DNA from 2 places in the Polaromonas aquatica genome. Region 1 is predicted to be linked to the other one. Evidence: predicted binding sites of a transcription regulator. Region 1 holds the regulator's gene; the other holds the start of a gene.
What was found. Region 1 encodes sigma-54, which starts transcription at its own class of promoters, with help from an activator protein. Its sites were predicted from a motif close to TGGCANGNAANCTGCTTT; they were not measured.

Region 1 (14,755 bases):
CTCCTGCGTGAGGTCGAGTTCCAGGCGCTGGCAGGCGTAACGCAGGCCAGCGCGGGTCAGCTCCCAGAAGGGCTGGTAGTGGGCGCCGTCATTGCTGGTGGTGACGAGGCGGCTGTATTCGATCTGCTTGTCACGCCACAGCACACCCAGTGCCTGGCCGTGACCGGGGAAAAGCTGCTCAGCCAGCAGACCGACGCTGTACACGTCAAACAGCGTGCCATAGGCATCAAACAGGACGGCACGCGGCGCGTCTGTGCTGGGGAGCCTGGATTTTTTCATCCCCCAACTTTATTCGATACCTGTTGGTCGATTAATCAATGAATAATCGTTTAATCCATGACTTTTATGGTGGTAATGATGGGGCTGTTCAGATCAGGCTGCCCAGTTTCCTGGCGGTTTCCAGTACTTTCCGGACATGTTTTTCGTCGTAGCGCTCTACCGGCATGGTCAGCGTCAGTGCGGCCGCCAGGCTGCCGTCGGTTCTGAAGACCGGGGCCGAAATGCCGGCCACCCCGGCCAGCCGGTCCCCGGTGGTTGAAAAGTAGCCTTGTTCCCGGATCCGGGCATACAGGTTTTTATCCCTTGCCGACACCGGTTGTGTGGGCTGTGGGCCAAAAGCGGTGAGGACGCGCCCGCCCGTTCCGCGGTTCATGGGCAGGATATCTCCGGCCTTGATGTGGTCGCGCACGGGCTGCGGTGAATCGACCCGGTACAGGCACAGCCGGGCGTCGCCCTGCACCACATGGTAGGCGGCGCTTTCGCGGGTTGCGGCGACCAGCGAGCGCAACAACGGCAGCACCACGCGGTCCAGCGAAAAGGATGCCGCATACACCGCATTGAGCCTGGCCACTTCGCTGCCCAGCGCATAGCTGCCGCTATCGAGCCGTTGCACCAGCCGCGCGTGCTCCAGCGAGGCGAGCAGGCGCAGCACCGTGCTTTTGTACAGCTGCGTGCGGTCGGCCAGCTCGGTCAGGGTCAGGGAGACATCGCCCTGGCGAAAGGCCGCCAGCAGCGTCAGTGCCCGGTCAACGGCGGCGGCGCCGCCGGGTGCGGCGTGGCTGTCTGCAAGTGATTCCGTTTGGGCTTTGCGGGGCATGGAGAGTCCTTTCAGGGGGCGATCTGGCGCTGGCTTGACAAGGTTTGGCTAATCGATAAATATTTCATTAGAGAGAATTAAGTTCTATCTTACAGAATTAATGAAAGAATGCAAACATGCCTGATCCACAAGTGCTGATCAGCGAAGTGGGCTCGCGCGACGGCCTGCAATCTGTCAGGGCCACCATGCCGACCGCAGACAAGCTGCGCTGGATAGACGCCCTGCACCAGGCCGGTGTACGTGAAATCGAGGTCGCCTCGTTTGTGCCGGCCCGGCTGTTGCCGCAAATGGCGGACGCCGCAGAGGTCGTGCGCCACGCCATCACGCTGCCCGGCCTGACCGTGATGGCATTGGTGCCGAATCGCAGGGGCGCCGAAGCCGCGCTTGCAGCAGGCGTGCACAAACTCACCGTGCCGGTGTCGGCCAGCGCCGCGCATTCACTGGCCAATGTGCGCAAGACGCGGGAAGACATGATTGAGGAGGTGCGTGCGATCTCCGATCTGCGTCGCGACATTGCGCCGCATGTCGGGCTGGAGGCGGGTATCTCCACCGCCTTCGGCTGCACCCTGCAGGGCGATGTGCCGGAGGACGAGGTGATCTGGCTGGCAACGCAATGCGTGGCTGCGGGTGCCGACGAATCGGGTTTGTCCGACACGGTCGGTTATGCGAATCCGGCGCAGGTGCGCCGCCTGTTCAGGCGCCTGCGCGCCGAAATCGGCGACAGGGCGGGCGCGGCCCATATGCACAACACACGCGGCCTGGGTCTGGCGAACTGCCTGGCGGCGTACGAGGAAGGGGTGCGTACTTTTGACGCCTCGCTGGGCGGCCTCGGCGGCTGCCCTTATGCACCCGGCGCTTCGGGCAATGTTGTGACGGAAGACCTGGTCTTCATGTTCGAGGCCATGGGCATTGCAACCGGCATCAGCCTGGAAAAACTCATCGCCGCCCGTGCACCGTTGATGGCTGGTTTGCCGGGCGAGCCGATTTACGGCATGACACCCGAGGCCGGTTTGCCAAAAGGATTTATTCAGGGAGCTTCTTATGTCTGATAACGCACCACAACCCGCGCCATTGCCTTACGCGGGTGTTCGTGTTGTCGAGTTCACCCATATGGTGATGGGGCCAACCTGCGGTTTGCTGCTGGCGGACCTGGGCGCCGAGGTTGTCAAGGTCGAGCCGATAGAGGGCGACAGCACGCGCCGGCTGCTTGGCTCCGGCTCAGGTTTTTTCCCGACCTTCAACCGCAACAAAAAAAGCATCGCGCTGGACCTCAAGCAGCCCGAAGGCGTGGAAGCGGCCTTGCGCCTGATCGCGACTGCCGACATCGTGAGCGAAAACTTCAAGCCCGGGACCATGAAAAAACTGGGCCTGGACTATGAAACCCTGAAAAAGCTGAACCCGCGTTTGATCTACGTGAGCCACAAGGGCTTTTTGCCCGGCCCTTACGACCACCGCACTGCGCTTGACGAGGTGGTGCAGATGATGGGTGGCCTGGCCTACATGACGGGCCGCTCCGGCGATCCGCTGCGCGCCGGCACCAGCGTCAACGACATCATGGGCGGCATGTTCGGCGCCATAGGCGCGATGGCCGCCTTGCGCCAGCGTGAGCTCACCGGAACAGGCTGCGAGGTGCAGTCCGCGCTGTTTGAAAACAATGTCTTCCTTGTGGCCCAGCACATGATGCAGTTCGCGGCCACAGGCAAGGCGGCCGACCCCATGCCCAGCCGCATCTCGGCCTGGGCGGTGTACGACGTGTTCACCGTGAAGGATGGCGAGCAGATATTCCTGGCCGTGGTCAGCGACAGGCAGTGGACCATTTTCTGCAAGGCCTTCGGCTTCGAGGACATGCTGGCAGACCCGCGCCTTAAAACCAACAATGACCGGGTTCGCGCACGCGACTGGATGATGCCCATATTGCGCTCACTGCTGGCCGGCCACAGTGCGGCAGAACTCAGCGCGGTGTTTGAGCAGAACGAGTTGCCTTTTGCGCCCATCACCAAACCGCAGGAGCTGTTTGATGACCCGCACCTGAACGCCACCGGCGGTCTCGCGCCCATACGCATGAACGACGGCAGCCAGGCCAGGGTGCCGCTGATGCCATTCACCCTGGGCGGGGAACGCCCCGGCATACGCCTGCAGCCGCCGTTGCTGGGGGAGCACAGCACAACACTGCTCAGGGAGGTCGGCTACAGCGATGCGCAGATCGCCGCCCTGAAAAACCAGAACATCACTACCGGAGACTGAATCATGCGATCCCTCACGCGCCGCGCGCTCTGCGCCTGCACCGCTACTCTCACAGCATCATTGATGGCCTTGCCAGTGCTGGCGCAGGGCGGCTGGCCCGACAAGCCGATACGTTTCATCGTGCCCTACACGCCGGGCGGTGCGACCGATGCCGTCACACGCCTGCTGGCGCAGAAGATCAGCGATGACACGAAGTGGGTCTTTATCGTCGACAACCGCGCCGGCGGCAATGGCAATATCGGCATGGACGCCGTGGCCAAGGCCAAACCCGACGGTTACACCATAGGCATGGGCCAGACCGCCAACCTGGCGATCAACCCGACCCTGTTCCCGAAGATGCCTTACGACGCGCTGAAGGATGTGACGGCGGCCTCCATCGTCGCCTCGCAGCCGGTGGTCATGGTGGTGCGCCAGGACGCGCCCTTCAGGACGCTGGCCGACGTGGTGGCCGCCGCCAAAGCCAGGCCCGGTGAGGTCAAGCAGGCACTCGCCGGCACCGGAACGCTGGGCCACATGGCCGGTGAGGTGCTGGCCAAACGAGCCGGCTTCAAGGTGCTGAACGTACCGTACAAAGGCGCGGCACCGGCGCTGACCGACCTGCTTGGCGGGCAGACCGATTACATGTTTGCCACGCCGCAGGGCGCCTTGCAGATGGTCAAGGGCGGCAAGCTGCGCGCGCTGGCCGTGACCTCGGCCAAACGCCTGCCCATGCTGCCCGATGTGCCGACCGTGGCTGAAACCTACAAGGGCTTTGAAGCGGTGGACTGGAAAGCCATTGTTGCACCGGCCGGCACACCACCCGAAGTCGTGAAGACACTCAACGCCGCGGTGGACAAGGCGCTGGCCAAGCCCGGCACCATCTCGCAGTTGCTGGCGGAAGGCAGTGCGCCTGTGGGCGGCAGTGTGGAGAAGGCCAACCAATACATCAAGGCTGAACACACCAGATGGGGCGCGGCGGTGCGCGATGCCGGCGTGCGGCCGGAGTAAATGCCGGCGACTCGGTTTTGCTATTGAATCGGTAGCTAGCTGCGCAGGATGTACGGGCACATAACCAGCTTCAAGTCATGCTTGTTGCCGGGGTCGAAAGAGGATAACAATAAGCTTCATGACGACACTCACCAAACCCGGCGTCAAATTGCGTCCACTCGAGCGTGATGACCTGCATTTTGTCCATCAACTGGACAACAACAGCCACATCATGCGCTACTGGTTTGAAGAGCCTTACGAGGCTTATGTCGAGCTGGTGCAGCTCTATGACCGCCATGTGCACGATCAAAGCGAGCGGCGATTCATCCTGGAAAGCGACACGGGCGAAATGGTTGGCCTGGTCGAGTTGGTGGAGATCAACCACATTCACCGCCGCGCAGAGTTCCAGATCATTGTGGCCCCGAAGGCGCAGGGTAAAGGTTATGCCGAGCTGGCGACGCGATTGGCGATTGAGTACGCGTTTTGCGTGCTCAACCTTCACAAGCTGTGCCTTTATGTTGACAGCGCCAACCTCAAGGCGATGCATATTTACAGCAAGTGCGGTTTCGCCAAAGAGGGCGAGTTGAAGAGCGAGTTTTTTGTCAACGGCGAATACCGCGATGCCATTCGCATGTGCATGTTTCAGGAAGCGTACCTGGCGACACAAAGGCGGTGATGGCGCGGGCTTTTGCTCTGCGGTTTTGCACCGGGGTTTCGCGGTCTTGTTTGTACGCCTGAATGCTTGTGAGGGGCCAGATGGTGAAGCAGGCTACCCTGGTTTTGAACTTAAAACCAGCGTAATCTCAAGATGTTTGCCTTGATTTTTGATTTTCTTGCATGTAATGTCCGCGCATGGACAAACTCAAGCAACTGCAGTCATTTGTGTCTGTCGCCACGCGCGGCAGCCTCACCGCCGCCGCCAGGGCCGAAGGCGTGGCGCCCGCCATCATGGGCCGCAGGCTGGATGCGCTGGAGGAGCGCCTGGGCGTCAAGCTGCTGGTGCGCACCACGCGGCGCATGACACTTACACACGAAGGCAGCGCCTTTCTTGAAGACTGCCAACGGCTTTTGTCCGACCTGGCCAGTGCGGAGGCCAGTGTTTCAGCCGGCGGCGTCAAGGCCAGCGGCCATTTGCGCATCACGGCACCGGCCGGTTTTGGGCGCCGTCATGTGGCGCCGCTGGTCACCAAATTCCGCGAACAGCATGCGGATGTGACGATCTCGCTGAACCTGAGCGACCGTGTGGTGGATCTGGCGGGCGAGGGTTTTGACTGCGCCGTGCGGGTGGGCGATCTGCCCGATTCATCCCTGGTCAGCGTGCGCATGGCCGACAACCGGCGCCTGTGCGTTGCAACACCGGCGTACCTGAAAACTCGCGGAACACCGCAACACCCGTCCGAACTTTCCCGGTTTGACTGCCTGACCTTGTCAAGCGAAGCCTCGCAGACACGTGGCTGGGCGTTTCGCATTCCGCGGGACGCGGAGGCCGTTGGTGAGCATGAACTGGTTTACCTCAAGCCCGGAGGACCGCTGGACTGCTCGGATGGGCAGGTGCTGCACGACTGGTGCCTTGCCGGCTATGGCATTGCGTGGCGCAGTACCTGGGAGGTCGAGGCCGAAGTGGCCGCCGGCCGCCTGGTGACTGTCCTTGACGCATTTGCCGCGCCGCCCAACGGCATTTACGCCGTGTTTCCGCAGCGAAAACACCTGCCGCTGCGGGTGCGTCTGTGGATTGACTTTTTAAAGCACCATTTCAGTGAGCCGGGCTACTGGAACGGCGCCAGCCCGGCCGCTTCGCAAAAATGAAATGGCCCGTTCACCAGTAGCGAACGGGCCATTGCGGCCTATGCCTTAAAGAAAATTACTTCTTGGCGTCTGCCTTGGCCATGGGTTTGGAGTCAGCCATTTTCTTGTCGCCGGAAGCGTCGGCAATGCATTTTTTCTCAAAGCTGGTTTTGGCAGCGCCGGCCAGTTTCTTTTCGGCAGATTGTGCTGCGCAAGCTGCTGCGGGGCTGGGGGCCTCGGCTTTTTTGTCGCCGCCGGCATCGGCAATACATTTTTTCTCAAAACTGGCTTTGGCGGCACCGGCGAGTTTTTTGTCTGCAGAAGCCTTTTCGCAGGCGGCGGCGGGGCTGGCTGCACCGGCATCGGCCACGCATTTTTTCTCGAAACTTGCCTTGGCGGCGCCGGCGAGCTTCTTTTCAGCGGATTGGGCGGCGCAGTCTGCCTTGGCATCGGCGGCATGGGCCACAGGTGCAAGGGTCATCGAGAAGGCGAAAGCGACGGCGATCAGGGACAACAGCTTTTTCATGAGTGGCTCCATGGATTAAGGGGGCGGTGACGGAATCGTCTTTGAGTTCCTCGTGGAATTCCAACATATAACGTGAGCGCTCACAAGGTGGATGACCTGTAGGCTGGCGTCTTAAACGTAAAATCAGGTAATGCTCTCGATTAAAAATGATCTGCTCGCAGCACTGGCTGACGGGCTGGAACAGCTTTCCCCCGGTGCCGGCGACAAAGCGGCTTTTGAGTCGCCCAAGGTGGCGGCCCATGGCGATTTCGCCTGTACGGCTGCCATGCAGCTGGCCAAGGGGCTCAAGCAGAACCCGCGCCAGGTGGCGGAAGGGCTGAAGTCCATCTTGCTGGCCAAGCCGGTCTTTGAAAAGTGGGTGGATGCGATTGAAATTGCCGGCCCGGGCTTTATCAACATCCGGCTCAAGCCTGTTGCAAAACAGGAGATCGTGCGTGAAGTTTTGCACGCTGCCACACAGTACGGCGTCAAGCCGGCGGCCTCCGGCCAGCGCATGATCGTCGAATTTGTCTCGGCCAACCCGACCGGGCCGCTGCATGTGGGCCATGGCCGGCAGGCCGCGCTGGGCGATGCGATCTGCAACCTGTTTGTGACGCAGGGCGTGCAGGTGTACCGCGAGTTCTATTACAACGACGCCGGCGTACAGATCCACACACTTGCAACCAGCACCCAGGCACGTGCCAAAGGCATCAAGCCGGGTGATGCCGGTTGGCCCGAGTCGGCTTACAACGGCGACTACATCGCAGACATCGCCGCTGACTTCCTGGCCAGGAAGACCGTCCGCTCGGATGACCGGGAATACACGGCTTCGGGTGATGTGGAAGATCTGGACTCGATTCGCCAGTTCGCGGTTGCCTATTTGCGCCGAGAGCAGGACCTGGACCTGCAGGCTTTTTCGGTCCGCTTTGACAATTACTACCTCGAATCCAGCCTTTACAGTTCGGGCCGTGTTGATGCGGCGGTCGCCAAACTGAAGGCCGCCGGCAAGACCTATGAGCAGGATGGCGCCTTGTGGCTGAAGTCCACCGACTACGGTGATGACAAAGACCGCGTGATGAAAAAAAGCGACGGCACCTATACCTACTTTGTGCCCGACGTCGCCTACCACCTGGCCAAGTGGGAGCGTGGTTACAGCCGCGCCATCAATATCCAGGGCATGGACCACCACGGCACCATCGCGCGTGTGCGGGCCGGGCTGCAGGCTGCCAATGAGGGCGTGCCCCAGGGCTATCCCGACTACGTGTTGCACACTATGGTGCGTGTGGTGCGCAACGGCGAAGAGGTCAAGATATCCAAACGCGCGGGCAGTTATGTCACCTTGCGCGACCTGATCGAATGGACCAGCGCGGACGCCGTGCGTTTCTTCCTGCTCAGCCGCAAGCCGGACACCGAATACATCTTTGATATTGACCTGGCGCTGGCCAAAAACAATGAAAACCCGGTGTATTACGTGCAATACGCGCATGCCCGAATCTGTTCCGTGCTGGCGGCATGGGGTGGCGATGAAACCAGCCTCAAGGGCGTGGACCTGTCACCGCTGGAAAGCCCGCAGGCGCAGGCCCTGATGCTGCTGATCGCCAAATACCCCGACATGCTGGCCAACGCTGCCAGCGGGTTTGCCCCGCATGACGTGGCTTTTTACCTGCGTGAACTGGCCGCCTGTTACCACAGTTACTACGATGCGGAGCGCATCCTGGTGGATGATGCGGTGGTCAAACTGGCCCGGCTGGCACTTGTCGCCGCCACCGCGCAGGTGTTGCACAATGGCCTCGCGGTGCTGGGCGTTGGTGCGCCCCGCAAAATGTGAACCTGGGAAATGAACCGAGCATGAAGCACTCTGACAAGAAAATGGCGCCTAAAGCAGGCCGGGCGGGCCTGGACATGGGCAAAAAACAGCGCGGGGGGACCTTGTTGGGCATCATCATCGGTGCGCTGCTGGGGCTGGGCGCCGCGCTGGCCGTGGCGGTTTACGTGACCAAGGTGCCGATTCCTTTCCTGAACAAGGGCCAGTCCCACAGCGCCGAAAACGATGCGGCCGAGGCAAAAAAGAACAAGGACTGGGACCCGAACACCTCGCTGGCCGGCAAAAATGCGGTCCGACCTTCTGCGGCGGCCTCTGGCCCGGTAGGCGCCGCCAGCGCGCCGGTTGCCACGGCACCGGCGGTGGCGGCAAGCGCAGCCAGGGCCGCGAAGGCTCCGGTTTCAGAGGATCCGCTGGGCGACCTTGCCAGGGCAAAAGCGGAGGCCAAGCCCAAAGCGGAGGCCTCGACATCCGGTGCGGGCGTCGATCCCTTCAGCTACTTCATACAGGCCGGCGCGTTTCGCACGCCTGAAGATGCCGAGCAGCAACGCGCCAAGCTGTCCCTGCTGGGCTTCCAGGCCAAAGTGACCGAGCGCGAGCAATCCGGCCGCACCGTTTACCGCGTGCGCCTGGGTCCTTTTGACAAAAAGGAAGAGGCCGACAAGACCAAGGAAAAACTGGACAGCAACGCCGTGGAAACCGCGTTGGTCAGGGTCCAGCGCTGAACTTTTTCGGGCAGGCGTGTTCAATCCCTGTCCTGCCCGGGTGTTCCGGGCCGGCAAGTTTTGAGCTGTTTTGTGATATCCAGGAGAAAAATTAATGCAACGACGTGAGTTTTCGCTTTCAGCCGCAACAGTTGCTGCCGCCTCATTGGGCGGCACGATGGCGTTTTCCACAGCCGCACAGGCCCAGGGCAAACCGCCGCAGGAAGGCAGTGACTACCTGGTGCTGGACAAACCCGCATCGACAGAAGCGCCTGCCGGCAAGATCGAGGTGGTCGAGTTCTTCTGGTACAGCTGCCCTCACTGCAATGCCTTTGAGCCGCAACTCGAAGCCTGGATCAAAAAAGCGCCCAAAGACCTCTATATCCGGCGCGCCCCGGTGTCGTTCCGGCCTGACTTTGAGCCGCAGCAGCGCCTGTATTACGTGCTGGAAAGCATGGGCAAGGTCGAGGAGCTGCACAAAAAGGTGTTTTACGCGATCCACGTTGAAAAACAGCCTCTGGCTACGGCCGACCAGGTAGCCGCCTGGGCGGAAAAGCAGGGCATCAACAAGGCCAAATTTGTCGAAGCCTACAACTCCTTCCCGGTGGTGACCAAGGTGCGCAAGGCCACGCAGTTGCAGGATATGTACAAGGTTGACGGCGTGCCGGCGATGGGCGTTGCCGGCCGTTATTACACCTCCGGCTCCCTGGCCCAGACCATGGAGCGCGCCCTGGTGGTGACGGATTACCTGATTGGCCTGGCACGCAAAGGCAAATAAAGCCGCCACGGCCAACTCTCCAGATGGCCTTGAGACAAACCCGCCCTGATCCGGCGGGTTTTTTATTTGCAAAGCCCGGCATCGGGTCCTGAATAAGCGGCTTTCGCCAGCTTGGGTGGCTACAATCAAGCCAACCTTCACGCAGCAAGATTCGTGCCTTTATGAAATACCCCACCTATTTAATGGCTGTCGCCGCGGCCGTCATTGCGCTGGCCGTGTTCCCGGCCGCCGCTGAGCAGGCCGACCGGGACATGCCGATGAACGCCGAGTCCGACGCCTTGCGGTACGACGACCTGAAACAAACCAGCGTGTTTACCGGCAACGTGGTCATTACCAAGGGTACAACCATCATTCGCGGCGAACGGGTTGACGTCACCCAGGACCCGGAGGGCTACCAGAAGGCCATCGTGATCGCCGCCCCGGGCAAGCTGGCTTTTTACCGCAAAAAGCGCGACGGGCTGGACGAGTTCATCGAAGGCGAGTCCGAACGCATCGAGTACGACAGCCGGCCCGATGTCGTCAAATTCATCCGCAACGCCGTGCTGCGCCGTTACAACGGCGCCGTGCTGGCGGATGAGTCCACCGGCTCCCAGATCAATTACGACAACGTCACGGATGTGTTCACGGTTGATGGCGGCCCGCAAAACCGCTCCGCCACCAACCCCAGCGGCCGTGTCCGCGCCCTGCTGTCGCCGCGCAGCAAGGCTTCTGCAGCCGGCGGCACCGCAACGCCTGCTCCTCCGGCCGCCGGGCCATCGCCCAGCCTGCGCCCCAGCCCGGCGCTGGGCTCCGAGAAGAATTAAGGCCGCCATGGAATTGCGTACTTCGAACGCTGAAACAGAACAGTTTGTGGTGGATGCGGCGGCGTCGGCGCCCGGCGAGCCGCCCAGCCGCCTGATCGCCACCGGCCTGCAAAAGTCATACGGCAGCCGCAAGGTGGTGAAGGATGTGTCGCTGGCCGTGCAAAGCGGTGAGGTCGTGGGCTTGCTGGGCCCCAATGGCGCGGGCAAGACCACTTCGTTTTACATGATCGTCGGCCTGGTTCGCGCCGATGCAGGCGAGATCACGATTGACGGCAACTCGGTGGAGCACATGCCGATTCACCGCCGCGCGCGCCTGGGCCTGAGTTATCTGCCGCAGGAAGCCTCGATTTTTCGCAAGCTCTCGGTGCAGGACAACGTGCGTGCCGTGCTGGAGCTGCAGCATGACAGTGCGGGCAAACCACTGGGCCAGGCCGACATCGAGCAGCGCCTTGACGCGCTGCTCAAGGACTTGCGGGTCGACCATTTGCGCGACTCGCCGGCGCTGGCCCTGTCCGGCGGTGAGCGCCGCCGGGTCGAGATCGCGCGGGCGCTGGCGACCCAGCCGCGCTTTATCCTGCTGGACGAGCCTTTTGCGGGCATCGACCCGATTGCGGTGATCGAGATCCAGCGCATCATCGGTTTCCTGAAGTCGCGCGGCATAGGCGTGCTCATCACCGACCACAACGTCCGCGAGACGCTGGGCATTTGCGACCACGCCTTCATCATCAGTGATGGGCATGTGCTGGCCAAAGGCACGCCTTCGGAGATCGTCAACAACGCCGATGTGCGCCGTGTCTATCTCGGTGAGCATTTCAGGATGTAATGACTCCCCCCCGTTGTCGCTCACTTCGTGTAGCTCCCTCCCCCCTCAGGGGGCTGCGCCTGCGGCCCGGCAAAGCCGGTTCCGCGGCCCATGCTTGTGAATTAGCTCCCTTCCGTGGCGCGCTCACTTCGTCCTACCGTGGGCGCCCGGAACTGTCGTGAAACAGGGTCTTTCGCTACGCGTCTCGCAGCATCTGGCGCTGACGCCGCAGTTGCAGCAGTCGATCCGCCTGCTGCAGCTCTCCACGCTTGAGCTGAGCCAGGAAGTCGAGCAGATGCTCGATGAAAACCCTTTCCTGGAAGTCACGGAGGAAGCCGCGCCGCGTGAAGAGTTTGGCCTGGACCACACCAACACGCCGGTCAGCCAGGACAACCAGGAGTTTGAGTCTGCTATGGAATCGATAGCTGGTGGTGCGCATGAAACGGCGGCCACAAGCCAGAACGACTCCGAAACCACGGCCGAGATCAGCTCCGAGGCCAAACTGGAGGAAAGCTGGGACGGTGACGGCAGCGTGGAGTCCGCGCCTGACGACAGCGAATGGGGCGGCGATGCATTGCCGCGCAAGAGCAATTCCGACGACAGCGATGCCGAGGCCTCGGACCTGGCGCACGGCCATGAGTCGCTGCAGGACCACCTGCACCGGCAGGCCCTTGGCCTGCGGCTGTCGGAAGACGATCGTGCGGCGCTGCATTTCCTGATCGAGTCGCTCAACGATGACGGCTATCTTGAAGACAGCCTGGCTTCGCTGGCCAGCGGTCTTGCGGGCGACGACCTCGAACAGGCCGAAGAGCTGGAGCAGCATTTCGCCATGGCGCTGAACCTCCTGCACCACATGGAGCCTGCCGGCGTAGGCGCGCGCAACCTGGCCGAGTGCCTGGGCCTGCAACTGCTTGACTGCAAGGATGGCGACGAAACCCGGGCCGCGATGGCCATGTGCCGGCAGCCGATGGAGCTGCTGGCCAAGCGCGACGTGAAGCGCCTGTCGCAGCTGTGCGGTTTTCCCGATACGGTCATCAAGGGCGCGATCGCCCTGATTGGCAGGCTGGATCCCAAGCCCGGGCGCCGTTTTGTGAATGTCGAGCGAAACCTTGTCGTGCCTGACGTCATCGTGGTCAAGTCCGGCCGGGGCTTCAAGGTCACGCTCAACGGCGACGTCATGCCGCGCCTGCGCGTGCACGACATTTACGCGAATGCGCTGAAGCAGCACAAGGGCCAGAACGGCCAGGCACTGCAGCAGCGCCTGCAGGAAGCACGCTGGTTCATCAAGAACATCCAGCAGCGTTTTGACACCATACTGCGCGTCAGCACTGCCATCGTCGAGCGGCAAAAGAACTTTTTCACGCACGGCGAGCTGGCCATGCGCCCGCTGGTGCTGCGCGAGATCGCCGACGAGCTGGGCCTGCACGAGTCCACCATCTCGCGCGTGACGACGGCCAAATACATGAGCACGCCCTTCGGCACCTTTGAGCTCAAGTATTTCTTTGGCTCAGCCCTGGGCACCGAGACCGGCGGCAATGCCTCCAGCACGGCGGTGCGTGCGCTGATCAAGCAGTTCGTCACATCCGAGAGCAGCAACAAACCGCTCAGCGACAACCAGATTTCCGAAATGCTCAAGGAGCAGGGCATCGAATGCGCCCGCCGCACCGTGGCCAAATACCGCGAAGCCCTGCGCATTGCACCTGCCAGCCTGCGCAAATCCCTGTGAATATGGCCCCCACGTTCGCGCACTGCGTGTCGCTCTCTGCACCTTGCAGGCCGCCGCTCGCCAGAGGCTTCGCTTCTGTCGCCTGTCCAAACCTGCTCAAGCAGGTTTGGAGCCGCAGGCTCCAGCCCCGAGGGGGCCGCTGCGCCTGCGGTCTGGCCAAGCCAGTCCCGCGGCCCCTGTTTGAAAAGAGTATGGTTTGATACGCCCCAAGGGCAACCCATAATTTATGAATCAACTTCAATTATTTTTGCCCTGCGCCGCCGGCGTCGAGGCCTTGCTGGCCAGCGAAGTCCAGCGTGTCACCGGCATCCAGGGCAAAGCCTGGCGCGCCGGCGTGCAACTGCAAGGCTCATGGCGCGACGCCTTGCAGCTCAACCTGCACAGCCGCCTGGCGCAGCGTGTGCTGATCGAGCTGCAGCACAACCAGTACCGCAGCGAGCAGGACCTGTACAACGCGGCAGCCAATGTTGCCTGGGAAATCTGGTTCACGCCGAAGCAGACCTTCAAGGTCGAGATCACCGCGCAGCACAGCCCGCTGACCAGCCTGAACTTTGCGGCGCTCAAGATCAAGGACGCGATTGCCGACCGCTTTCGCACCAAGTTCGATGTGCGTCCCGATGTGGACACGCGCTGGCCCGATGTTCGCGTTTATGTGCACCTGACCACCGACACCGTCACCATCTACATAGACACCTCGGGTGAGCCGCTGTTCAAGCGCGGCTGGCGCGAGGACAAGGGCGACGCCCCGCTGAAAGAAACCCTGGCCGCCGCCATGATCGCCGCCAGCGGCTGGGACCAGTTGTGCAAGGACGGCGTGCCGCTGTATGACCCGTGCTGCGGCTCCGGCACGATTGCGATAGAGGCCGCGCAGATCGCCTGCAACATCGCGCCGGGTATCAACCGCCGGTTTGCCTTCCAGAAGTATTTGCCCTTCCAGCCCCACGTCTGGGAAGGCCTGCTCGACCAGGCCGAGGCCGCGATTACCGAGCCCACCGCCCCGGTGTTCGGCAGCGATGTGTCTTTCCGTATGGTGGACTTTGCCGAACGCAATGCCGAGCGCGCGGGCGTGGCCAAGGCCGTGCAGTTCCGCGGCGGTGACGCATTGCAGCGCATGCCGCCTGCGCCGACGGGCGTGATGCTGGTGAACCCGCCTTATGGCGAGCGTATCGATGTGGCCGGTGTTGCCGGCGTATCGGGTACAGAAGGCGCCCAGCGCCGCTCGCAGTTCCAGGGGCAAGCCATCGACGAGTTCGGCCAGCCGGTCAACCAGGATGAGGCCGGCCACGAACCCCGGCGTGACCGCAATGCGAATCCGGCACGCGAGCAGGCCGTGACGGAAAGCGGCGAAGAGGCTTCCAACTTCTTCCCGCAACTTGCCGCGCACTGGAAGAAAAACTATGCCGGCTGGACCGCCCATGTTCTCACGCCGGACCTCAAGCTGCCCGGCAAGATGCGCCTGAAGGAGTCGCGCCGCGTGCCGATGTGGAATGGCCCTATCGAATGCCGCCTTTTCCGCTTTGACAT
Region 2 (14,755 bases), on a different contig from region 1:
GCGCCGTGACCCGCTCACACCCATGTAAATCACCAGCGTGAGTTTGGCCTTGTGCGCGGTTTCGGCCAGCGCGCGCCAGTCGGTGCCGCTGTCGCCGGGCTTGGCGTGGCCGGTGACAAACACCACGCCGTGCGCGTGCTGGCGGTGGGTCAGGGGCACGCCCAGCGATGTGACCGCGGCCAGGCCGGCGGTGATGCCGTTGATGACTTTCACTGTGATGCCGGCGGCCTGCAGGTGTTCGACCTCCTCGCCGCCGCGCCCGAAGATGAAAGGGTCGCCGCCCTTGAGGCGCACCACGTTTTCGCCTTCGCGCACGGCCATGATCATGAGTTTTTCAATGAACTCCTGCGGCGTGGACTTGCAGCCGCCGCGTTTGCCGACATGCACGATACGCGCGCCGGGTTTGGCAAAGGCCACGATCTCGTCGCTGACCAGGTCATCGACCAGCAGCACCGTGGCCGCCTGTATGGCCTTGAGCGCCTTCAGCGTCAACAATTCCGGGTCGCCCGGGCCCGCGCCGACCAGGGTGCATTGGCCGGCCGGATTCATGTTGTTTGTGCTGCTTGTCATAGTTGTGAAGCCAGTTGCAAGATGTGTTCCACCTGCAGGGCGATGGATGGCGGCACGGGCTGCTTGCCGGCCATTACGGAGCGGATGTACGTCGCCGTGCCAGCGGCGTCTGTTGTTTTGGGCAGGTCGGGCAACGATGCCAGCGTACCGCTTTGGGCATCCTGCAGCAAGCGGCGCTGGCCACCGATGAAGGCGTCCATCTGCGGCATGCGGCGCGCGTCGGCCACAACTTCGCCCTCGGTGCCGCGCAGCAGCATGGCATTGGCCTTGACGAGCTCAAAGGTCTGCGCCATGGACACCGCGTATTCCGGGTGCGTGTAACTGCTGACCACCAGGCTTTTGCCCAGGCAGGGGTTCATGACCTTGACCAGGCTGTGCGCCGGATTGCGCAGGCCGACGGCGCGGCGCACATCCAGCAGGCGTTTTAATGCGGGGCAGAGCAATTCGGTGGGCACAAAGGCCAGTTCGCCGGATGCTATTGATTTAATAGCTGGTTGCGCTTGAATATCAAGGGCCAGAAGCACTTCTGATGCAAAAACACGGCTTGATTCTGTGGGTGTGCCGTGTACCAGCACTGCCAGGCCTTCGCGCGCCAGCAGCAGCGCGAGCAGCGGCGTGAGCACCGGCAGCTTGCGTGCGCCGTTGTAACTGGGCAGCACCACGGTCGGCGTGTCGCCGGCGTTGGCGGGCAGGTGACTCAGGCGCTGGTGCGTGGCGTCAAGAAACCCTGCCATCTCTTGCGGTGTTTCGCCCTTGATGCGCATGGCCAGGCAAAAAGCGCCGACCTCAAGGTCCGTCACGGCACCGTCCAGCACCTGGCCCAGCAGGTCCGCGGCCTGTTCGCGCGTGAGTGCGCGGGCGCCATCCTTGCCGCGCCCGATTTCCTTGATGTATTGACTAATGCCCATTTGGAGATTGTCGGTGAATACAGATAACTTTTCGTTATTTGCTTAAGCCAACTGCTTGATGGGAATGATGGGGCGTTGTGGTGCAGCGCCGCTGGCGGGCGGTGCGTTGCGGGCGGAGTGCACCAGGCGCTTGAGTTCCGGTACGCACGAGCCGCAGTTGGTTCCGCACTTGAGCGTGTCCTGCAATGACGCCAGGCGTTCTTCGTCCGTGCCCAGGTGGCCGGCGTCGCCGCCGCCAGCTGCCAGCAGCGAAAGATGCTCGTCGATGGCTATGTCGCTGACGTTAAAGCAGGTGCACACCGGTTTTCCGCGCGATTGCACCGCCACCGGCGGCTTGGCGCCGGGCAACAGCAGCAACCGGCTATAGGCCTGCGCCGGCAATTCGTCTTGCAGCAGGGTCTTGATCCAGGCCTGGGCGCTGGTGTCGCCTGCCAGCACAAAGCCGGCGAGCTGGGCCTCGCTTTCGCTGCGCACCAGCCGCATGGTGCGGCGCTGGCCTTTCTTGCGGTCGGCGTAGCGCAGCACGTACGAGCTGTCCAAGCCGAGGATGCGTTCGAGTGTCGCCAGCGTCTCGTCCGGCGGCGCCTCGTGGCTGGCCGCACGAAACAGTACGCCGGTGCGTTCGCGGCCGCGGTCGGCCAGCGGTGTGTTGTTGGAAAACGGCACGCAACTGGTGAAGGGAAATTGCGCCATCAGCGGCTTGAGTTGTTCGCGCGCCGTCAGTACGTCGCCCTCGGGTAGCCAGGCCATGGCCAGCAGCGTCCACGGCATTTCGGCTTTGAGGATCTTCACCGCAGCGTGCTTGAGCTCGGGCTGTTTGGAGCTTGGGCAGTAGGCCGAGGTAGTGAGCGCATTGACGCCAGCCAGCGTGTCGCCATTCGTGGATTGCCCACTCAGGTACTCCTCTCCCCAATGCATGGCGATGAAAGCCTGGCTCACCGCCACCTCAGGCGAGGCCTGCAGCGGCACCACGATGGAGCCGCGCCTGGATGTGACGTGCACCAGGTCGCCGTCTTTCAGCAGGCGCCGCGCCATGTCCTGCGCATTCATCTGCACAGCGGGCTCGGCGACGTGGCCGAACAGCCGGCCCAGGGTGCCGGTGCGGCTCATGCCGTGCCACTGGTCGCGCAGGCGGCCGGTGGTCATGGAAAAGGGGTAACGTGATTCGCGTGGTTCGGCCACAGGTTTGTAGGCAGTGTTGACGAAACGCGCCTTGCCGTCGGCTGTGGGAAAGATGCCGTCTTCGTAAAGCCTGGCTTTGCCCGTCGTTTCACCGGTTTTCAAAGGCCACTGCTGTGGCGCGGCGTCCAGCATGGCGTAACTCATGCCGGTGATGTCGAGGTCGCGCCCGCGTGTGGATTCGCGGTGCTCGTTCCAGATGGCTTCTATGCCGGCTGCTTCATCGTCTGGCGGGTAGGGGAACAGGCTTGTGCCGGATGCCGTGCGGCCGGGCAAGAGCTTCTCCAGTCGCTGCGCAAAATCCACCGCGATGGCCCAGTCGTGGCGCGTTTCGCCGGGCGCGGGAACGGCAGAGCGCACGCGGCTGATACGGCGTTCGCTGTTGGTGACTGTGCCCATTTTTTCGCCCCAGGTGGTTGCGGGCAGCAGGATGTCGGCATAGTCACAACTCGACGTGGTGGCAAAAGCCTCCTGCACGATCACGAGCTCGGCGCGCTCCATCGCGCGGCGCACGGTGGCCTGGTCGGGCATGGACTGGGCCGGGTTGGTGCAGGCAATCCACAGCGCCTTGATCTCGCCGTCGGCCGCGGCCTGGAACATCTCGACGGCGCTTTTGCCCGGTGTCTCTGGCACGGAAGGGATGCCCCATAGCGCGGCAACTTCGGCGCGGTGACCGGGGTTGGCCAGGTCGCGGTGCGCGCTCAGCAAATTGGCCAGGCCGCCCACTTCGCGCCCGCCCATCGCATTGGGTTGGCCGGTCAATGAAAAAGGCCCGGCACCCGGTTTGCCGATCTGGCCGGTGGCCAGGTGCAGGTTAATGAGCGCGGCATTCTTCGCCGTGCCGCTGCTCGACTGGTTCAGGCCCTGGCAATACAGGCTCAACGTGGCGGCCGAGGTGGCAAAGAGTTTGGCGGCGGCGAGCAGGTCTTCTTTTTTGATGCCGCAGGTTTCGGCCACCAGGTCAGGCGTGTAGTCGCGCACCGTGGCCTTGAGCGCGTCAAAGCCGGTGGTGTGCGCGGCGATGTAAGCGGCATCCGTCCAGCCTTCCCACAGCATGATGTGCAGCATGCCGTTGAAGAGCGACACATCGGTGCCCGGCTGTATGCCCAGGTAGAGGTCGGCGATCTCGGCCGTGTCGGTGCGGCGCGGGTCGCAAAAAATAATCTTGAGCGCCGGGTTGGCGGCCTTGGCGTCTTCAATGCGGCGAAACAGGATGGGATGCGCATACGCCGTGTTGCTGCCGACGATGAAGATGCACTGCGCATGGCTCACGTCGTCGTAGCAGGCAGGCGGTGCGTCTGCGCCCAGCGTCTGCTTGTAACCTGCCACCGCGCTGCTCATGCAAAGGCGCGAGTTGGTGTCGACGTTGTTGGTGCCGATCAGGCCCTTGGCCAGTTTGTTGAAGACGTAATAGTCTTCCGTCAGCAACTGGCCAGAAATATAAAAACCCACTGCATCGGGGCCGTGCTCGCGGATGATCTGTGCAAAGCTTTCGCTGGCAAAACCCAGCGCCTGGTCCCACGACACCGCCTTGGGCTCCTCATGCCGGTGCTCGCGCCGCATCGGTTGCAAGAGGCGCGTCTGCCGCGTGACGGACGCCGAGGCCGTCAGCGCCAGCGTCGATCCTTTGGTGCACAGCCGCCCGAAGTTGGCCGGATGTTGCGGGTCGCCGCGCACGCCGGTGATTTCGTCACCCTGCGATTCAATGATCACCCCACAGCCGACGCCGCAATAAGGGCAGGTTGATCGGGTTTGTCTGGCTCCCTCTCCCGCTGGGAGAGGGTGGGGGTGAGGGTCGGCGGTGGGTGCAGTGGTCACGCGGCTGCCCTCACCCTAGCCCTCTCCCAGAGGGAGAGGGGATAAGAGCTTTGGTCCCGCTATTGGCGGGGAAAGATCGATGGCCAGCGTGGCGAGCTCACCAGCGTCGAGGTGCACGGCGCCGCTTTCCACGCGCACGCTGAATTTCTGCACGCAGCCTTCGTCCGGCGCCTTGGCGCAGCCGCCTTCCAGGTCAATCGTCCAGTTGTGCAGGGGGCAGGCCACACTGGTGCCGAAGACAATGCCCTGGCTCAGTGGCCCGCCCTTGTGCGGGCAGCGGTCCAGCACTGCGAAGACCTGGTCCTGATCATTGCGGAACACCGCGACATCCATGCCCTGTGCACGCGCAACGCGCCGTGAGCCGAGTACGGGGATTTCATCGACCAGGCAGATTTTTTTCCATTCACTCATGGTTGTCTCCTCCTGACGCTCTTAACCCAGAACCCGGGCATACATGCCGGTGACCCGGTCCATGACCTGCAGCAGGTTTTCGCTGCTGACGAACACGTCGGTGGCCGCTTTGGGGCTGGTCACGCGGGCTTTCAGGGCGTTGTCGAAAAAGAACCACTGGTTGTCGGCCAGCGCCAGTTCCTGCTTGATCTCCGGCGTGGCTTCAGGTGCGTTGCGCAGCAGCTCCAGCGCCGGCACAAACTCGTCGCGGGCCTTGTTGATTTCGCGCAGGCTGACAGCGCTTTCAACGTTCCAGCTGTTGGCCAGGTAAAACTGCGCCATGCGCTGCGAGAGCATGCGCTGGCGGCCGGCGACGTTGACCAGCTTCGCGCCGGGCTTGCCGGCCTGCTGCTCAAAAAGCCCCGTGCCCTTGTGCGCCAGCGCCAGCACCTTGCCGGCTTGCTCGAGCACCTGTTTGGCTTTTTCCTGTGAGGGCGTGGTTCCAATCAACAGGGTCTTGTAGTCGGACCAGGCCGCTTCGAGCTGGACATAGGTGTCGCGGGTTTCACCGGCCGGCGCAAACGCCTTGAGCTCCACCAGCTGCCGGTCAAACAGTGCCATGGACTGGTCCAGCACGCGGCGTGCGGAGTCGGCCTGAATGCCCTGGCCCAGGCCGAACCAGGCTTTGCCCATGCGCTGCGACAGCATGCGCTGGCGGCCGGCTTTGTTGATGGCGTCGCCGATGCCGGCCACTTGCGCGTGGACGGTGAAAGGCGCCAGGGAGCCCAGTGAAACGAGAGGGGCGAGCGTCAGGCTGCAAAAGGCGCGGCGTTGAAGGGTGTGTCGCATCAGGTTTTCTTGTGTTGTGTGAAGGGTGAACCGGCCTCTCAGGCGGGCAGCGCGGTGAACTGGCGCGTATCAACAGCCGCTTCCTTGAGGTCGAACCAGGGATCGGGCTCGCCGTCGAGCGCGAACTGTAGGCGTTCCCACAGCGCCTTGCGGCCTTCGTGGTCTTCCAGGATTTTTTTCTTCACATAGTCCAGGCCGACGCGGTTCACGTAGTGCACCGTGCGCTCGAGGTACCAGCCCTCCTGGCGGTAGAGCTCGCAAAACGCGCCGGTGTATTCGAGCACCTCGGCTGCCGTCTTGAGCTTGGTGAAGAAATGGGCCACTTCGGTCTTGATGCCGCCGTTGCCGGCGATGTACATCTCCCAGCCCGAATCGACACCGATGATGCCGACGTCCTTGATGCCGGACTCAGCGCAGTTGCGCGGGCATCCGCTCACGGCAAACTTGACCTTGTGTGGTGCGTACATGCGCCACATGGCGCGCTCCAGGTCCTTGCCCATCTGGGTGCTGTCCTGCGTGCCCATGCGGCACCATTCGCTGCCCACGCAGGTCTTCACCGTGCGCAGGGCCTTGGCATAGGCGTGGCCCGAAGGCATGCCGATGTCTTTCCAGACGTTTTGCAGGTCTTCTTTTTTGACGCCCAGCAAATCGATGCGCTGCCCGCCGGTGACCTTGACGGTCGGGATCTTGTACTTGTCGACTGCGTCGGCAATGCGGCGCAGCTCGCTCGCGGTGGTCTCGCCGCCCCACATGCGCGGGATGACGCTGTAGGTGCCGTCTTTCTGGATGTTGGCATGGCTGCGTTCGTTGATGAAGCGGCTTTGCGGGTCGTCTTTGGCTTCTTTGGGCCAGGTGCTGATCAGGTAATAGTTGACGGCGGGGCGGCAGGTGGCGCAGCCATTGGGCGTCTTCCAGTCCATGAATTTATAGACGTCCGAGATGGTGAGCAGCTTGTTGGCGCGGATGGCGTCACGCACCGCCTGGTGGCCGTGGTCGGTGCAAGCGCACATGGCCTTGAGCTTGGGCGTGGCCGAGTAGTCGCCGCCTGCGGTAAACATCAGGATCTGCTCCACCAGCCCGGTGCAGGAGCCGCACGAAGCGCTGGCCTTGGTGTGCTTGCGCACTTCATCGAGCGTGAAGAGGCCTTTTTCCTTGATGGCCTTGCAGATGGTGCCCTTGTTGACGCCATTGCAGCCGCAGACTTCCGCATCGTCGGCCATCAGCGTGGCCTTGTTCTGGCCTTCATGGCCCGCGTCGCCGAGGTTGGACTCGCCAAAAATCAGCTTGTCGCGGATGTCGCTCACGTTGCGGCCGTCGCGCAGCAGCTTGAAGTAGTAGCTGCCGTCGACCGTGTCGCCATACAGGCAGGCGCCAACCAGCCTGTCGTCCTTGATCACCAGTTTTTTGTAGACGCCGCCGAAGGGGTCGCTCATCACGATTTCTTCGGTTCCCTCTCCGCCCATGAACTCGCCGGCGCTGAAGAGGTCGATGCCGGTGACTTTGAGCTTGGTAGAGGTGAGCGACCCGGTATAGCGGCCGATGCCGAACTGCGCCAGGTGATTGGCGGCCACTTTGGCCTGCTCAAACAGCGGGGCCACCAGGCCGTAAGCTATGCCGCGATGCGCCGCGCATTCGCCGACGGAATAGATGCGCGCATCGGTCACGGTCTGCATGGTGTCGTTGACGACGATGCCCTTGTTGCAATGCAGGCGCATCGATTCGGCCAGCTGCGTGTTGGGGCGAATGCCCACGGCCATGACCACCAGGTCGGCGGCGACTTCGCTACCGTCCTTGAAACGAATCGCTGTGACCCGGCCATCGGTGCCGCCGACCAGCTCCTGCGTTTGTGCACCCATGAGGAAGTTCAGGCCGCGTTCTTCCAGCGACTTTTGCAGCAGTTTGCCGGCCACGCTGTCGAGCTGGCGCTCCATCAGAGTCGGCATCACATGCACCACGCTGACCTCCATGCCGCGCAGCATCAGGCCGTTGGCCGCTTCCAGGCCCAGCAGGCCGCCGCCTATGACCACGGCTCTTTTGTATTTTTCCGAGGCCGCAATCATGGCGTTGGTGTCGGCGATGTCGCGGTAGGCGATCACGCCTGCCAGGTCCTTGCCGGGCACCGGCAGGATGAATGGGTTGGATCCTGTGCAGATCAACAGGCGGTCGTAGGATTCTTCGGTGACGTTGCCACTGGAGTCCACCGCGCGCACGACGCGTTTGATGCGGTCGACTTCGACCACCTTCTTGCCGGCATGCAGCGTGATGTGGTTGTCCTTGTACCAGTCCCAGGAGTTCAGCACGATCTCATCAAGCGTCTGCTCGCCGGCCAGTACCGGCGACAGCAGGATACGGTTGTAGTTGGGATGGGGCTCGGCGCCGAACACGGTGATGTCGTAGAGGTCGGGCGAGACCTTGAGTAACTCTTCCAGCGTGCGGACGCCGGCCATGCCGTTGCCTACCATCACCAGCTTGGGTTTCTTGACACGCATGTCCATCGTGGTTCCTTGGTTGTCTCGGTGCGTTTTCAGGCCTGAAAGCTGCCTTTAAGCGGCTTTTTCCACGTGGGCCTGGCGCGTGTACAAAAAGTCGATGACCGCCTTGCGGTAGTGCAGGTACTGGGTGCTTTCGGCCAGCTCCACGCGGTTGCGGGGGCGGGGCAGCTCAATGCTCAGCACCTCGCCAATGGTGGCCGCGGGCCCGTTGGTCATCATCACGATGCGATCGGAGAGCAACACTGCTTCGTCCACGTCGTGGGTCACCATCACCACCGTGCTGTGGGTCGTGGCGACGATCTGCAGCAGCTCGTCCTGCAGCCTGGCGCGGGTCAGCGCGTCCAGCGCACCGAAGGGTTCGTCGAGCAGCAGCACCTTGGGCTCCATGGACAGCGCGCGGGCGATGCCGACACGCTGCTTCATGCCTCCGGAGATTTCGCCCGGGCGTTTTTGTGCGGCGGCGGTCAGCCCGACCATGGCCAGCGCAGCATCGGTGCGGGCCTTGAGTTGCGCCTTGTTTTCGGTGGCCGAGAACACGCGCTCCACTGCCAGATAGACGTTCTCAAAGCAGGTGAGCCAGGGCAGCAGCGAGTGGTTCTGGAACACCACCGCGCGCTCGGGCCCGGGGCCGCTGATTTCGCGGTTGGCGCACAGCAGGCTGCCCTGGGTGGGCGTCGTCAGGCCGGCAATCAGGTTAAGCAGGGTGGATTTGCCGCAGCCCGAGTGGCCTATCAGCGCGACAAACTCGCCCCTGGCGACCGTCAGGTTGATGTCCTTCAGTGCGCAGAACGGCCCCTTTTGGGTCTTGAATGTTTGCGCTACGCCCTGGATCTCGATGTACTTGGTGGTGAAGGATGTCATGGTGGTCTCCGCTGCTTCAGTTCTTGACTTCTTCGAAGGTGAAGGCCGTGGCCAGCTTGATCAGTGCGAACTCCAGCGCCAGGCCGACGATGCCGATGACAAAGATCGCGATGATGATGTTCTTGACGTTGAGGTTGTTCCACTCGTCCCAGACCCAGAAGCCGATGCCGACACCGCCGGTCAGCATCTCGGCGGCCACGATCACCAGCCAGGCGGTGCCGACGGCCAGGCGCACGCCGGTCAGCATGTAGGGCAGCACGGCGGGAAAGAGGATCCTGGTGACGATCTTCCACTCGCTGAGGTTGAGCACGCGCGCCACGTTCATGTAGTCCTGCGGCACACGCTGCACGCCGACGGCGGTGTTGATGATCATGGGCCAGATCGAGCAGATGAAGATGGTCCAGATGGCGGCCGGGTTGGCGCCCTTGAAGACCAGCAGGCCGATGGGCAGCCAGGCCAGCGGCGAGACCGGGCGCAAGAGGCTGATCAGCGGGTTGAACATGCGGCTCAGGAAGTTAAAGCGGCCGATCAGGAAGCCGACCGGGATGCCGACGATGGCCGCCATGCCGAAGCCCATGGCCACGCGCTTGAGCGAGGACAGCACGTTCCAGCCCACGCCCTGGTCGTTGGGACCCTTGCTGTAAAACGGGTCGCTGAAGATTTGCACGGCCTGCACGAAGGTGTCTTTGGGCGAAGGGATGCTGCCGCCCGTGCCCATGAAGACCAGCTCCCACACCAGTGCCAGCAGGCCCAGGCCCAGCAGCGGCGGCAGGATGCCCAGCCAGAGATAGGAAAGGTCTCGCTGGGGTTTTGCGGCGGCCACGGCCGGCGTGGGGGTTTTCATGTCATTTTGGGCTGTAGCCCCCGTTTGCTGTGTGTGAGCAGCTATCAAATGTGTAGCTGCCGAATCTCTGGGTTTGTCCCCGTTGCGGGCTGCCGGGGCGGCCGCTTCAAGCGGGCTGTGGAAGACGGCGCTGACCATGGTGTTCTCCTTGATGCAGTCTGGCTCAGGCGCGGATCTTGAAAGAGTCCGCGTATTTTTTCGGATCCTTGCCGTCCCACACGGTGCCGTCCAGCAGCTTGTGGGTGCGCATCACGTCCTTGGGCACGCTGACCTTGGCGGCAGCGGCGGCGTCCTTGTAGATATCGATCTGGTTGATCTGTTTGGCGATGCCGAGGTAGTCGGGATGGTCTTTGATCAGGCCCCAGCGTTTGTGCTGCGTGAGGAACCACATGCCGTCGGACAGGTAGGGGAAGTTGACCGTGCCGTCGTTGAAGAACTTCATGTAGTTGGGGTCGTCCCAGGTCTTGCCCAGACCGTTCTGGTAGCGGCCCAGGATGCGCTGGTTGATGGCATCGACGCTGGTATTGACGTAGCTTTTCTCGGCAATCGTCTCGGCCATCTTGTTCTTGTTGGAGAGGCTGGCGTCTATCCATTTGCCGGCCTCGATGATGGCGGCCGTCACGGCGCGCGCCGTGTTCGGGTATTTTTTGACGAAGTCGGCGGTGGTCCCCAGCACCTTTTCAGGGTGGTCTTTCCAGATGTCCTGGGTGGTGATGCCCGTGATGCCGATGCCGTCGATGATGGCGCGGTGGCCCCAGGGCTCCCCCACGCAGTAGCCGTCCATGTTGCCGACGCGCATATTGGCCACCATCTGCGGCGGCGGCACAGTAATGACCTTGGCATCCTTCATCGGGTTGACGCCGTAGGTTGCCAGCCAGTAATACAGCCACATCGCATGGGTGCCGGTGGGGAAGGTTTGCGCAAAGGTGTATTCGCGCTTGTCGGTGGCCATCAGCCTGGCCAGTGAGGGGCCGTCCACGGCGCCCTTGTCGGCGAGTTTTTTCGACAGCGTGATGGCCTGGCCGTTGTGGTTCAGGTTCATCAGCACGGCCATGTCTTTTTTCGGGCCGGCCGTTCCCATGTGCACGCCGTAGACCAGGCCGTAAAGCACGTGCGCCAGGTCGAGTTCCCCATTGACCAGCTTGTCGCGCACGCCGGGCCAGCTGGCTTCCTTGGTCGGGATGATCTTGACGCCGTACTTCTGGTCAATGCCCAGTACCGAGGCCATGACGACGGAGGCGCAGTCCGTCAGCGGGATGAAGCCGATCTTCACTTCCTTCTTTTCCGGCGCATCCGAGCCCGCGGCCCAGGCACCGCCCGATCCCGCGCTGGTCAGGAGGGTGGCCGCACCCATTGCAGTGGCCTGTTTGATGAAGTCCCGGCGGGCTGGTGCTGTGGGGCCGGAAAGTTGTTGCGACATATTGGACTCCTGGTTGCAAAAAGAAGCTGAAAACAAAAACGGCATCCATCTTTCACCCGCGCGGAATCAGGTAAGAGAGGGACGCCGTTGTCCAAAAAACAGGCCATTGCAGGCTTGCTGCCGGGCCGCCATTGGCCTGGTTTGTAATCAATAAAGCAGAAACCGTGCCATCTCTACTTCTGTGAGTGAGGTGAGGATTTTCCTTTTCAAATCATGGGCTTGGCGGAGTGATCTGCCGCTTTCCCGTCGGTTTCTTGTTGCGCCCATCATTGGTGCATGGTCAAAATGCAGGCACGGGATTTGTGCGGTGCAGCAGTTTTGCCTGCGAGCAGCGTGCTTACAAATAGGCGGCCATGGCCAGCACGGACTCGGCTACGTCCAGCAGGCGCCGGTTCTGGCTCATGGCGGTCTGGCGCAGCATCTTGTAGGCATCGTCTTCGCTGAGTTTGCGGGTGGCCATCAACAGGCCCTTGGCGCGTTCTATGACCTTGCGTTCATTGAGAGCGGTGCGTACTGTTTCCAGTTCATCGCTCATCACCTGCAGGCGGTGCGCCTGCTCCTGCACCATGCCAAGGATGGAGCGCTCAAGCTGGGGGCCATAGTGGGTGGGCGCGTCGGGGCTGGCTGCAGAACCCTCCTGGCGCGACAGGTCATCAAGGGTGGCCTGCTGGTCACGCAACTCGGTGTGGGCCTGGGCGATCTTGCGTTCACACAGCAGGCGCAGGTTGGCCGCGAGCAGGTCCTCCACTGTTTTCATGCCGTCTATGCGATGTGTGCAGCAGTCAAACCAGATCTGGCTGAGGTTGGCGTCCAGTGCGCCGCCTGTATGGGGTGTGCAGCCTATACGGCGCAGCCGCTCAAGTTCGGCGAGGTCATCGCCTGGCTGATTGGCATTCCATTCGCCCAGAACGCCGGGGTCTGCAAAATCGCTGAATACCTGCAGGCAGCGTTCCTGTGATTCGATCAGGTGTTGCCATTGCTGTTGGTGCCCGGCATTGGTGTGGCCGGAGGCAAAGGCCGTGGCGCCAAAAGCGCGTTCCTGGCCGGTGAACTCCTTGCCCTGCATGAAATTGAACATGGCCACCAGCGCGCGGGAGATTTCGGGGTCTGTGGCGCTGTCGGCAGCTTCAAAAACCACGACCAGCAGGCCCGAGATCAACCGCGTGAATGCCCCCGTGGCCTCCCCAGGAGACAGCGCCTGGCCGTCTACGCGCTGGCGCAGGCCGGGCAGGCCGTCCAGTGCGTGCAGGACAAAAGCGATGCGGCTGAACAGCCGGGCGCCATTGCGCACATGGTCGGGCTGGGTGTCCAGTGCATTGAAGTGCTTGCGCACATGCTGCTCAACTTGCCCGCATTCGGCGACCTGGCGAAGTCGCTGGTCGCCAAAACGTGTTCCCTGGGAGCCGAGGAAGATGTTGGAGATGCCGCGCTCTTTTTGTAGCGCATGAACCAGTCGGCCGATCACACCCACCAATTCGCAGCTGAGTGCAAGCTGCTCCAGCTCCGCGATTTCGCACTGGCGGGCGGCAATAAGAAAACTGAGTCCGGACTTGATCATGGCTGCGCTCGATGCAGCAACATTCGTGCCGAAAGGTTAAGCCCCGCAGCTAACAAAGGCCTCCCACGAACACTTTACACTTGGCGCCATGCTGGTATTGGGAATCGAATCGTCTTGTGACGAAACAGGGGTTGCGTTGGTGGATGCGCGAGGCCGTGCTGTACCGCGCCTGTTGAGCCACTTCCTGCACAGCCAGATTGACATGCATCAGGCCTATGGGGGCGTGGTGCCGGAGCTGGCGAGCCGCGACCATATTCGCCGCGTGCTGCCGCTCACTCATGCCGTGATGAGGGAGGCGCAACGCGCCCTGGCCGATGTTGACGTGATCGCCTACACCCGCGGGCCTGGCCTGGCCGGTGCGCTGCTGGTCGGTGCCGGTGTGGCCTGCTCGCTGGCGGCGGCGCTGGGCAAGCCGGTGATGGGCGTGCACCACCTTGAAGGCCACTTGCTTTCACCTTTTTTAAGTGCCGATCCACCCGAATTTCCGTTTGTGGCCCTGCTGGTGTCCGGCGGCCACACCCAACTGATGCGGGTGGACCGCGTGGGCAGTTATGCGCTGCTGGGCGAGACCATTGATGATGCGGCCGGCGAAGCCTTTGACAAATCGGCCAAACTCATGGGCCTGCCTTATCCCGGCGGGCCGCACCTGTCAAAACTGGCAGAGCAGGGCGATGGGGCCGCCTTCAAATTGCCCCGTCCGCTGCTGCACAGCGGCAACCTCGATTTCTCATTCGCGGGACTGAAAACAGCGGTGCTGACACAGGCAAAAAAGCTGGGCGATGAGCTTGAGAACCGAAAGGCCGACCTTGCGGCATCCACGCAGGCAGCCATTGTCGATGTGCTGGTTAAAAAATCCATGAGCGCCATGGCGCAAACCGGGCTCAAGCGGCTGGTGGTCGCCGGTGGGGTGGGGGCGAATGCGCTGCTGCGCAGCCAGCTCAATGCCATTTGTAAACAGCGCGGTATCCGCGTGCATTACCCGGAGCTTCACCTGTGCACCGACAACGGCGCGATGATTGCGCTGGCTGCCGGCATGCGTTTGCAGGCAGGCCTGGAACCGCTGCAGCGCGCTTATACCTTTGATGTGAAACCGCGCTGGGGCCTCGCTGAATTGACTACTGCGTAAATCCTGAAATCAGGGAGCGCCCTGGAGCTCTCCCCATCAGCAGGGGCCGCGGAACCGGCTTTGCCGGACCACAGGCGCAGCGGTCCCGTCGTGGGTCCATTTACTGGATGGCGAGCTGGCTGACGTTGCTGACGGGGACTTTTTTGCCTAGCGTCAAGGTCAGAACGCCGTTTTCAAGTTTTGCCGTGCTGTTGGCTGCGTCGATTTCAAGCGGGAAACGCCAGGCGGCCTTGACCTTCCGGGCAGCGTCGTCCTTGCTGGTGACCCGGACCACATCGCCTTCAATGCCGATATCCAGCTGCTCTTTGGCAAGGCCGGGAACGTCCAGTTGCAGTGCGTAGGTTTTTTCAAGGTCTTCCACGGTGGCGGCCTTGGCCGTCCCTGCATTGGACAGCGAGGAGAATGTGTCGCTGAGGAAGCTTTCGAGGGCGCCGTTGCTGACGGCAGGCGCATGGCTACGCTGGAAGCTGCGGGCGGGGCGGGTGGCGAGAGAGTAAAACATGCTGGTTCCTTGGTAACTTAACAAGGGGTGTTTTCCCCTTACACTGCGCGGCGCTCACCGTGATTGCCGCATGCACATCAACTGGATGTGCATGCGATTAATTCAAGTCAAAACAGGGATGTATTTATTTATGCAAAAACTCTTGAAACGCCTGCTGGCAGCCCTATGTCTGTGCACCTGGCTCGCGGCGCTGGCGCAGCCTGCAACCCAGCCCGCGCAGCCGCCCATACGGATCGCA

Region 2: a site for sigma-54 is predicted at 11,484-11,501, ahead of ACFQND_RS23045 (CmpA/NrtA family ABC transporter substrate-binding protein). Genes of this name have one in related genera too.

The regions. Positions count from the first base shown of each region.
Region 1 covers NZ_JBHSRS010000018.1:178,623-193,377, reverse strand. The annotation lists gene ACFQND_RS09370 (haloacid dehalogenase type II) at 1-279, opposite strand, end outside; gene ACFQND_RS09365 (IclR family transcriptional regulator) at 368-1,096, opposite strand; gene ACFQND_RS09360 (hydroxymethylglutaryl-CoA lyase) at 1,213-2,145, shown strand; gene ACFQND_RS09355 (CaiB/BaiF CoA transferase family protein) at 2,138-3,340, shown strand; gene ACFQND_RS09350 (Bug family tripartite tricarboxylate transporter substrate binding protein) at 3,344-4,327, shown strand; gene speG (spermidine N1-acetyltransferase) at 4,446-4,982, shown strand; gene ACFQND_RS09340 (LysR family transcriptional regulator) at 5,159-6,112, shown strand; gene ACFQND_RS09335 (hypothetical protein) at 6,168-6,617, opposite strand; gene argS (arginine--tRNA ligase) at 6,748-8,424, shown strand; gene ACFQND_RS09325 (SPOR domain-containing protein) at 8,499-9,143, shown strand; gene ACFQND_RS09320 (thiol:disulfide interchange protein DsbA/DsbL) at 9,238-9,900, shown strand; gene lptA (lipopolysaccharide transport periplasmic protein LptA) at 10,062-10,703, shown strand; gene lptB (LPS export ABC transporter ATP-binding protein) at 10,711-11,526, shown strand; gene ACFQND_RS09305 (RNA polymerase factor sigma-54) at 11,684-13,231, shown strand; gene ACFQND_RS09300 (THUMP domain-containing class I SAM-dependent RNA methyltransferase) at 13,458-14,755, shown strand, end outside.
Region 2 covers NZ_JBHSRS010000084.1:389,567-404,321, reverse strand. The annotation lists gene cobA (uroporphyrinogen-III C-methyltransferase) at 1-570, opposite strand, end outside; gene ybiB (DNA-binding protein YbiB) at 567-1,478, opposite strand; gene ACFQND_RS23075 (nitrate reductase) at 1,521-4,475, opposite strand; gene nirD (nitrite reductase small subunit NirD) at 4,491-4,886, opposite strand; gene ACFQND_RS23065 (type IV pili methyl-accepting chemotaxis transducer N-terminal domain-containing protein) at 4,908-5,714, opposite strand; gene nirB (nitrite reductase large subunit NirB) at 5,753-8,209, opposite strand; gene ACFQND_RS23055 (ABC transporter ATP-binding protein) at 8,258-9,067, opposite strand; gene ntrB (nitrate ABC transporter permease) at 9,084-10,049, opposite strand; gene ACFQND_RS23045 (CmpA/NrtA family ABC transporter substrate-binding protein) at 10,075-11,331, opposite strand; gene ACFQND_RS23040 (nitrate- and nitrite sensing domain-containing protein) at 11,669-12,886, opposite strand; gene tsaD (tRNA (adenosine(37)-N6)-threonylcarbamoyltransferase complex transferase subunit TsaD) at 12,978-14,015, shown strand; gene ACFQND_RS23030 (Hsp20/alpha crystallin family protein) at 14,116-14,517, opposite strand; gene ACFQND_RS23025 (branched-chain amino acid ABC transporter substrate-binding protein) at 14,648-14,755, shown strand, end outside.